DNA from 3 places in the Allobranchiibius huperziae genome. Region 3 is predicted to be linked to each of the others. Evidence: predicted binding sites of a transcription regulator. Region 3 holds the regulator's gene; each other region holds the start of a gene.
What was found. The regulator LexA, encoded in region 3, represses DNA repair genes until DNA is damaged. The targets are predictions, from matches to a motif close to TCGAACANNTGTTCGA.
Positions count from the first base shown of each region.

Region 1: the regulator LexA is predicted to act here: its motif matches at 1,286-1,301, upstream of HNR15_RS08050 (HNH endonuclease signature motif containing protein).
Region 2: the regulator LexA is predicted to act here: its motif matches at 1,881-1,896, upstream of HNR15_RS06830 (HNH endonuclease signature motif containing protein).

Region 1 covers NZ_JACCFW010000001.1:1,692,895-1,696,164, forward strand. The annotation lists gene HNR15_RS08040 (FAD-binding protein) at 1-454, opposite strand, end outside; gene HNR15_RS08045 (DUF3054 domain-containing protein) at 430-783, opposite strand; gene HNR15_RS08050 (HNH endonuclease signature motif containing protein) at 1,348-2,721, shown strand; gene HNR15_RS08055 (slipin family protein) at 2,817-3,270, opposite strand, start outside.
Region 2 covers NZ_JACCFW010000001.1:1,421,887-1,425,156, reverse strand. The annotation lists gene HNR15_RS06835 (1-acyl-sn-glycerol-3-phosphate acyltransferase) at 1-280, shown strand, start outside; gene HNR15_RS06830 (HNH endonuclease signature motif containing protein) at 384-1,829, opposite strand; gene HNR15_RS18595 (hypothetical protein) at 2,014-2,142, opposite strand; gene HNR15_RS06825 (SseB family protein) at 2,318-3,040, opposite strand; gene priA (bifunctional 1-(5-phosphoribosyl)-5-((5-phosphoribosylamino)methylideneamino)imidazole-4-carboxamide isomerase/phosphoribosylanthranilate isomerase PriA) at 3,037-3,270, opposite strand, start outside.
Region 3 covers NZ_JACCFW010000001.1:2,294,647-2,297,916, forward strand. The annotation lists gene HNR15_RS10790 (hypothetical protein) at 250-690, opposite strand; gene lexA (transcriptional repressor LexA) at 997-1,725, shown strand; gene HNR15_RS10800 (NAD-dependent protein deacetylase) at 1,759-2,649, opposite strand; gene HNR15_RS10805 (LysR family transcriptional regulator) at 2,777-3,270, shown strand, end outside.

The sequences.
Region 1 (3,270 bases), 600 kb from region 3:
ACCACCGCACCTCGCCGTCAGCACTCAGCAGCTGCACCGCCTGCACGGCGCTCGCCAACCCGGGCCGGCGGACCCCCGAGCCGTGCGTGCCGGTCGCGACACTCCCGGCGATCGTGATGTGGGGCAGGGACGCGAGGTTCGCGAGGGCCAGCCCGGCCTGCGCGAGGTAGGGCACCAACGCGCCGTACGTCATCCCCCCGCTGACCTCGACGGTGCTCCGGTCGTCACTGACGACGGGCGGCTCCACGAGCCCCGACAGATCCAGCTGCCAGCCCTGCTCGCTGTCCGCGACGTGGTTGAAGCTGTGACCGGAGCCGGTGACCTTCGCAGCCGGCGCCTCGCGCAGAACCCGCCGCAGCTCCTCGATGGAGGCGGGTCGAATCCGCCGACCTGAGCGGTAGTCGATCGTCCCGGACCAGTTGGTAGCTCTCAGCTGCGCATCCGTCGTTGCCATCCGGCAACCATGACACGCCAGCCCATGAGAAACACTCCCAACACGATCGTCGCGACGATCACGAAGCTGACCGCCACCCCGCGGCCTGTCAATGCCCGCAGCACCATTCCGATCACGACGGCCCCCACCCAGATCGGCACGCCTGCTCGCAGCGACGCCGGCGCCCACCGCCGTACACCCACCGCGACCGCCCACCCGGCGGCCGCACCCACCAGGAACGGCCACGCCACGACCGCGGACTCGAGCACGGGGTGGCTCTCGGAGTGCGACGCCCGCCCGATCGCGGCGAACGCCACGATGAGCACCACGTCGAGGACAGCGGCTACCACGGTCGAACGCCGCGTATCAGCCTGTTCGGCCCTAGGAGGCGTCTGGGTGGTCGTCATTCATCGAGCCTAAGACGCCGGCCGCCGATGACCTCATCACCCCAGATCCAGGGTCTCGGAGCCGCTATCTGCAGCCTCTGAAACGAGGTGCAGGCGCATCGCCTGCAGCGGCACCCCGGCGCCGAAGCACCGCCGCTGCACATCCTCCCCGCATCTCGGTGCAGTCACGCAAGGAGCGTTACGCCGACAAGACCGAGCAAGGTGACGTGCGAGCGAAACTGCACCGGGGCATCCCAGCGGGCCCATCGGTAGCGCAGCTGATTGGCCCTCGATGAAACCCCCGGCGCACGCCCATCCCATATCTGTTCGTGTCGGCACCAGAAGCGCTTCTTATGTGTGGACAACTGCTGAAATAGCAACACCGACGCCGGGGGATGTGGATATTTTTAGCTCGAATCATAACTACTGGCAGGGACATTCGTTGGATTTACCCTTGCGCCAGGAGTCGAACACATGTATGATTCAAGATAGACGGCAAGGGGCGCCGTCATCAGCGCAGGAGGGGCCATGGCGCAGTCGAAAACTGAGCACCGGCGCCCTGCTGCGCCGGGTACCGGTGACCGATTGATGGCTCTGCTGGGCAAGTTCGCTGCCGGGCTGGACGAATGGCCGGACGCTCTGTGGCAACTGGACGAAGCGGCCCTGGGTGAGGTCGTCGGGGGCATGCTGCGGATCACAGCTCGCGCGGAGAACGTCGCCGCGCTGGCGACCGCGGATGCGCTGAGTCGGGGGACCGTGGCGAACTCCACGGCGACGGGTGCTCCGGCGTGGGTCGCCCGTCAGGCAGCTGGTGTCGAACCCGCGGTGGTGCGCCGGGTGGGTTCGGTGGGCGTGGACTGTGCGGATCCGGCCAATCAGGTGGTTGTTGAGGCGTTGGCGACCGGGTCGGCGAGTGTGCCGGTGGCTGCTGCCGCGTTACGGCAGGTGCCAATGATCCTGCCGCAGCTGCCGACCGTGGATCGGGATGACCTGCTGGGCCGGTACCTGTCGTTGTCGGACTACGGCGCAAAGACGTTGCGGGAGTTGACCACCCGCATCCTGGGGGAGTACGCGCCGCAGCAGCTGGTGCGGGATGAGGAGCGTCAGCAGGAGTGTGAGTCGGTGTTCTGGGCCGACCTACCGTCCGGGTTGACCCGGTTCGTCGCCGAACTCTCGAGCGGGCACGCCGCCATGGTCAAGCACGCCCTGCGCGCCTTATCCGCTCCCGCGCCGGTGGCAGCTGGCGGCGAAGGGCCAGAGCGGGATACTCGCACCCCCGCTAAGCGGCGTGCGGACGCCCTGGTGCGACTGGTCGACACCGCCGCCGGGGTGTTGGACGGCACCAGCTCGCGGCCGGTCGGAGAGTTCGGCGGGACCGCCAAGATCCTCGTCACCCTGGACTACAACACTCTGTACGAGGGGCTCCGGGACGCGGGCCGGCTCGGCCAACACGGCTCAGACGAAAACGGATTCGCGCCGACCTATCTACCGGGAATCGGGCACAGCACCGACGGCGACCACCTCGACGCCGGCACCCTGCGCAGACTCGCGTGCGATGCCGACCTGATCCCCGCAGTCCTCGGCAGCGAGTCCGAACCGTTGGATCTCGGGCGCGCCAAACGCCTCTTCACCGGCGGACTCAGAACTGCGATCATCCACCGAGACCAGCACTGCACCTTCCCCGGCTGCGACCGACCACCCGACTGGTGCGACGCCCACCACATCACCCCATGGTGGGCCGGCGGCGGAACGAACCTGTCGAATGCAGCGCTGCTGTGTGCAAGGCACCACACGATCGTGCACCGCGACCTGCTCACCGCCACCGTCACTACGACCGGTGTCACCTGGGACCTCACCCCAGGCCTCATGCCCGCCCGACCCGGCCAACGACCCGCCGCATGACGCTGACGGCGTTAACCGCCGTTGACGGCGTTCGAACACCGTCAACGAACGCGAACACCGTCAGCGTGCAGCGCGACCGAAGTGCGGCGGAAACCTCAGGACGGGCTGACGACCGCGTCCATCTCCGGCTGTGCGTCGCCCGCAACCCGGCTCTCCGCGAGGACGGCGTCAGCAGCCTTCTTGGCCTCGGCGACCTTGTCGGAAGCGTCGGCGCTCGGCTTCAAGCCGCTGAGCACACCCTGGATCAGGTCGATCGGCAGGGGGATGACGACCGAGTTGTTGTTGTTGCTACCGATCTCCAGCAGGGTCTGCAGGTAGCGCAGCTGCAGGGTGGCGGGGTTGGTCGACATGACATCGGCCGCTTCGGCGAGCTTGGCCGACGCCTGGAACTCACCTTCGGCGTTGATGACCTTGGCGCGACGTTCGCGCTCGGCCTCCGCCTGCCGCGCGATGGCGCGCTGCATGCTGCCGGGGATCTCCACGTCCTTGATCTCGACGATGAGGACCTTGATGCCCCACGGCTCGGTCTGCTGGTCGATGACCTTCTGC
Region 2 (3,270 bases), 870 kb from region 3:
TTGGATGGAGTCGCACCCGACCGTGCTGGACCCGCACACCGGCGCGATGCGCACCATCCTGGCCGCGGTGCCGGACCCGCAGGTGCTGGTCGGCGCCCACCGCGGCGTCGAGCGACTGTCCTCGATCGCCGCGATCTGGGCTGCCGTGCCTCTCACCCACCGCGTCGACGTCTCCCTGCGACGCACGAGGGTGAGACCGGACGATCTGGTCGGATGGTTGCGCGATGAGTGGGCCGCGATCGACGACTGGACACCGCCCGAGAACGAGACGGTCGGCTGAGGCCGTCGTTCTTCCTCTCCGCTCGCGTCGGAACCCGCCCGGACGGCGTTCGCGTTCGTTGACGGTCTTTGAACGCCGTCAACGAACGTGAACGCCGTCAGCGTCATGCCGCGTGTCCGGTGCCGGGTCGCTGGGGCATGAGTCCGGGGGTGAGGTCCCAGGTGACGCCGGTGGTGGTGACGGTGGCGGTGAGCAGGTCGCGGTGCACGATGGTGTGGTGGCGTGCGCACAGCAGGGCTGCGTTGCTCAGGGTTGTCTGTCCGCCGGCCCACCAGGGGGTGATGTGGTGGGCGTCGCACCAGTCGGGTGGTCGGTCGCAGCCGGGGAACGTGCAGTGCCGGTCGCGGTGGATGATCGCGGTGCGCAGGCCGCCGGTGAACAGGCGTCTGGTGCGGCCGACATCGAGGGCTTCTGACTCGCCGCCCAACACCATCGGGATCACGTTGGCGTCACAGGCCAATCGCCGTAGGGTCCCGGCGTCGAGCAGGTCGCCGTTGATCGTCCGCCCGATCCCGGGTAGGTGGCCGGCAGTGGTGAGCTGGTCGATCAGGGTCTGATGATCGAGGGTGATCACGATCTTCGCCGACCCGCCGACGGTGCCGCTGCTGTGCGAGCGGTCCCCGTCCAACAGCCGGGCCGCCACCTCGGCGAGCTCGGTCAGTGCGTCCGCACGCCGCTTGCTCGGGGTGCGGGTGTCCCGCTCCGTCACTGCGCCAGGAGCACTGGGGGCCGCGCTCGGCGTCGGGTCGGCCGCGGCATCAGCAGTGTTCCCGTCAGAGCGGGGTGCGGAAAGAGCCTGAATGGCGTGTCTGATGACCGCGGCGTGACCGGCCGAGAGGTCTGCGGTCAACCGGGTCAGCCCGTTGGGCAGGTCGGCCCAGGTCAACGTCTCGCACGCCTGCTGGTGCTCCTCCTGCGCGACCAGCACCTCGGGGGCGAACCGGCCGATGATCCGCGCCGACAGGTCCCGCAACGTGCGGGTCCCGGTGTGCGACAACGCCAGGTACCAGGACAGCACCTCATCCCGATCCGCACCGGGAATCACCGGCAACACCTTCGGGACCTCCCGCAACGCCACCCGCGCACAGCTCACGCTCACCACCCCAGCGGCCAGCGCATCCGCCACCACCCGGTTGCGCGGGTCGGCGCACCCGGTGGCGACCGAGCCGATCCGGCGGAAGACAGCCGGCTCGGCTGTCACGGGCGCACCCGCCATACCGGCGGCGTTGGCTTGGGTGATACACGCACCGACCCATCCGCCCGCATCGGTCGCCGTGGAGCTCGCGACCACTCCGCGGGTGACCGCCTCGGTCGTGGCGACCGCCGCCAAGGACTCCGCCCGGGAGACCAACCCCACCATCGTCGCGACGAACCCACCCAACTCCGCCTCACCGAGTTGGTACAACGCACCGTGCCAGTCCTGCAGATCCGTCACCAACTCGGCCAGCCGATCCAGCAACCCAGCCGCAGCACCCGGCCCGGCTGACACCAGCCCTGAAGCGGGCGGAAGCTGTGCATCAGGCACCCGGGAGATCCCCTCGACACCCATCCGCACCCACCCCCTCCCTGGTTGTCTGGCGGGTCTGCGATCTACCCCTCATCGTACGCGCGTTCGAAGTTAGACGCAAGGGTTATCGAGGCGAATCTTCATACTTCTCAATGTGATTCGCCTGTACGTGATCCACATTCCCCGCCGAATGCCGGTGTTGTCCACACCGGGGTGGGTCTGCTTGTCAACTCGCGGTGAGCATCCGGAGGGAGAGTGCGTCGATGCGCGCGCGGGTCTCGCCATCAGTCGCGATCTGCGCGCACAGCCCCTGCACCTCGCCGAATCGGATCGATCCCCGGACGGCAGTCCGCACGTGCGGATCGTTCGCTCGCCAGCCCGCGATCGGGCACGGGCGATCCGACTGTCGGTAGCGCCGGCAGTCTCGCGTCGCACGCCCGCAGGTCGCTGAAGCGCACCAAAGCCCGCACCGCATCCGAGGCACGTCCGATGCGGTGCGCCCAACATCGCCCCTCCCTGGGACCTGCTTGTCAGCGCGCGGTGAGCACCCGGAACGAGAGCGCGTCGATGCGCGCGCGGGTCTCGCCATCGGTCGCGATCTGCTCGCCCATCCGCGCGCACAGCCCCTGCACCTCGCCGGAAGCGAGCCCGGGAATCAGCCTCAGCACCACCCGCAGCTGACCGTCGTCATCGCTCTCGCAGTCGGCCGACACCACCGCCGGCTCGTCCCGGACGGCGCGGGCGATGGCATCGCGGACGAACGGGTCGGCGTACGCCGGGAGCCACGCACGCTGAGTGGCCAATGCCCACACCATGCTGGGGCGCACGATGCGCAGGTGCTCCGAGCCGAGGTCGAGCACCAGGACATCGCACCCTTCGGCCACCGCCGCCTGAGCGGCCTGTGCGGACGGGACCGGACGGGGCCGTGCGTCAGCATTCCAGGCGTGCAGTGCCTGCACCCCGGAGAACACCGGCAGGGCCCGTTCGCCGTCCGGGGCCGTCAGCGTCACGACGGCCATCTGCGTCGATTTCTCGACGGTGAGCCCGTCGTCGGTGTCCTCCGTGTCGTCCGCCGTCGCGACGATCGGCACCAGCAGCCGGACTGCCGACAGTGCCGACATGAACGTCGTGTCGTCGGCATCGATGGCGGCCATCAGCGCCGTGTCCGCCTCGCCGGTGTCCTGCTCGAAGCCGGTCGCAGGAAGCTGCCTGCCCTCCCACGGCTGATCGGCGGAGTCGTGGTGGTCGCTCACGGCCGCCCCGCCGCGTCGAGCGCCTGACCGAGTGTGAAAGCCCCTCGATAGAGCGCGGATCCGACGATCGCGCCCTCGACACCGTCGGGCACCAGGGCCCGCAGAGCCTCGATGTCGGCGACGGTCGACACCCCGCCGGACGCGACGATCGGGCGGTCGGTCCGCGCACAGACGTCGCGCAGCAGCGGCACGTTCGGCCCCTGCAGCATCCCGTCCTTGGCGACATCGGT
Region 3 (3,270 bases):
TCGTGGACAACCGGGGGATATCCGCGCTGTGCCTTGGGATAACCCGGGTCGACCTGGGGACTACATGTGGACAACTTACATCGATGTAACTACTAGATGTAGGGATCGTATTCCGGTGGAGGGGGTGATGCAACCTTTAGAGACTGCCCGGTTTCCGCGGGGTCGTTCGTGCTGGTCAGAGGGCCGCCGAGGGCGACACGGAGGCGGTGTCGGCCCTGCTACGGGGCGCCAGAAGGCGCGCGGCCGGACTCAGCGAGGCAGGCGCAGTTGCTCGCCGGCGAACACCTGCAGGGTGTTCAGTCGATTGGCGGCCTGCACCCGCTGCACCGCATTGCCGATCGGCAGCTGGGGGTAGGCGTGGTGGGCGACCGAGGACAGGGTCTGGCCCGACTGGACGACCACGGTGTCGTAGCGCTGCGCGGACCCGCCGCCGCCCACTGCGGCACGGGCTCCCGCCACTCCCCCGACGAGACATAGCAGGAGTGCGCACAGCGTGATCAGCAGGCGACCGCGACGAGTGATGTGCATCGTCGGCGCAGGTGCGTCCACGAGCGCGGGCAGATCAGGGACCGCGCGCAGGTGGCCGCGACGGATGGACGCGGGCGCCGTACGTCGCGATGCGCCGGGACGACCCGGCCGGGCAGGGGTGGCGGGAGTGACCCAGCTGGGAACAGCGGTGACGGCACTCATGAGATCCTCCGATAACTCGTCGATCGTACGTGTGTGCGATCGATCATCTGTCTGATGTCTAGCACGCGCGTTCGAGAAAATCCAGACACGCCCCGAACAGATGTTTGGAAAGTGTGTCCGACTCTCGTAATCTCGTGCTCACCTGCAGAACTGAAACACCGACCACCGACAGCCCCTGCTCAGCAGTTGTGAATCCGCGGAACGACGCCGAATACGGCGACTCATCGGTCCCGGGGACGCAGCCGTTCGGACACCTGGGGCGGGCGGTGGCAGCACGATCCACTCGGAGAGGGACGGACGAAGACCATGGCCAAGGTGCACCAGATGCCCGAGCGCGACGACGACGGTTTGACCACCCGACAGCGGCGCGTGCTGGAGGTCATCCGCAACTCCGTGGACCGGCGCGGTTACCCGCCGAGCCTGCGCGAGATCGGCGAGGCCGTCGGCCTGACCAGCCCCAGCTCCGTCGCTCACCAGCTGTCGATGCTCGAGCGCAAGGGCTACCTGCGCCGCGACCCCAACCGGCCGCGCGCCATCGAGGTCATCTCACCGGACCAGGACAAGGACCAGCGCGGCTACCGGGGCGGGTCCAGCGTCACCAACGCGCCGGACGGTGACCTGAGCGTCGAGGACGAGACCGGCATCGGCGACCGACGACCCAGTGCGTCGTACGTCCCGGTCGTCGGACGGATCGCCGCGGGCGGTCCGATCCTGGCCGACGAGGTCGTCGAGGACGTCTTCCCGCTGCCCAAGCAGATCGTCGGCGAGGGCGACCTCTTCCTGCTGAAGGTCGTCGGCGACTCGATGATCGACGCCGCGATCTGCGACGGCGACTGGGTCGTGGTGCGTCAGCAACCGACCGCGACCAACGGCGACATCGTCGCGGCGATGCTCGACAACGAGGCGACCGTCAAGACCTTCAAGCGCACCGGGGGCAAGGTCTGGCTGATGCCGCACAACACGGCGTACGACCCGATCGACGGCGACGACGCCGTGGTGCTGGGCAAGGTCACGGCGGTGCTGCGCAGGGTCTGAGCGACCGCGGTCGCCCGGCGCTCCTCAGGCGCGTTAGACGCCCGGTGCACCCACGGCCGGCGCTCCCAGTCGGTCCGCCAGCGCCGTCAGGGTGCTGCCCAGCGGCGCCTCAATCTTCAGGTCGGTCTCGCCGTCCCCGCGGGTCCATCCGTCGTTGATCACGATCACGGGCACGCCGATGCGGGCGGCCCGGCGCACGAACCGGTAACCGGACATCACCGCGAGCGACGACCCCAGGACGAGCAGCGCCGACGCCTCTTCGACGAGGCCGAAGCATTGCTCCACCAACGGTTTCGGCACCGATTCGCCGAACATCACGACGTCCGGTTTCAGCAGGTCCGAACCGCACACAGGGCAGTCGGCCGTGACGAACGCGCGCACGATCGCCTCGGGCAGCGCGACGTCACCGTCGGGTCGGACCGCGCCTCCGATCGCGCGGTCGAATCCGGGGTTGGCGTCGCGCAACCAGTCGTCCATGTCATCGCGGCGATGCGTGCTCGAGCAGGCCATGCAGACCACCCGCTCCAGGTTGCCGTGCAGCTCGAGCACCTCGCTCGCACCGGCCGCCTGATGCAGCCCATCGACGTTCTGGGTGATGACGCTCGTCAGGGTGCCGGCGGCGAGAAGCCTGGCGACCGCGCGGTGGCCGTCATTCGGTCGGGCAGCCGCAAAGCGTGGCCAACCGACGTAGGAACGTGCCCAATACCGCTGCCGCGCTTCATGACTGGCGCGTAGCTCGGTCACCGTCATCGGCTGCACCCGACGTACGCCGCGGGCGTCGCGGTAACTCGGCAGACCCGATTCGGTGGACAGGCCGGCTCCGGTCAGGGCGACCAGCCCGCCATCCGCCAGGTAGCTCGCCAGTCCGTCCCATTGATCCGGGCGCACTCCCTCGGGCACCGGGGAGACCGCAGACTCGAGCACGTCATCAGTGTCGCACCGGCCCCGTGGCCCCGTGGGTGCGCGGGTGGCCACTGCGATGCATGGCTGGTGCAGAACGAAAGCACGAAGATGGGTTCCGATGGATAACCTTCCATTATATGATTGGCGGATGATCGACGCTGCGGGCCTGCGGGTCATCCGGGCCATCGCCGACGAGGGCAGCTTCACCGCTGCGGCCACCTCTTTGGGCTACTCCCAGCCCGCCATCTCCCAGATGGTGCGCCGTCTGGAGGACCGGATCGGCACCGTCCTGGTCGAGCGCCTGGGCCGCAGCGTGCGGCTGACCGAAGCCGGCGCGGTGCTGGCCCGTCACGCGGGCCCCGTGCTCAGCGCCCTCGAGGCCGCCGAATCAGAGGTCGCCGCGATCGCCGGGTTGCGCGCCGGCCGCGTCCGCCTGATGGCCTTCCCCTCCTCCTCCTCGACACTCGTCCCGCACGCGCTCGCGATGGTGCGAAAGGCCTACCCCGACGTCGAGGTGACCTTCACCGAGGCCGAGCCCCCCGAGTCGCTGGCCGCACTGCGGGCCGGCGAGTGCGACATCGCCGTCGCGTTCGCATACGACGGTGCGCCGCTGGCCCGCGGCGAGGACGACATCGAGGCGTT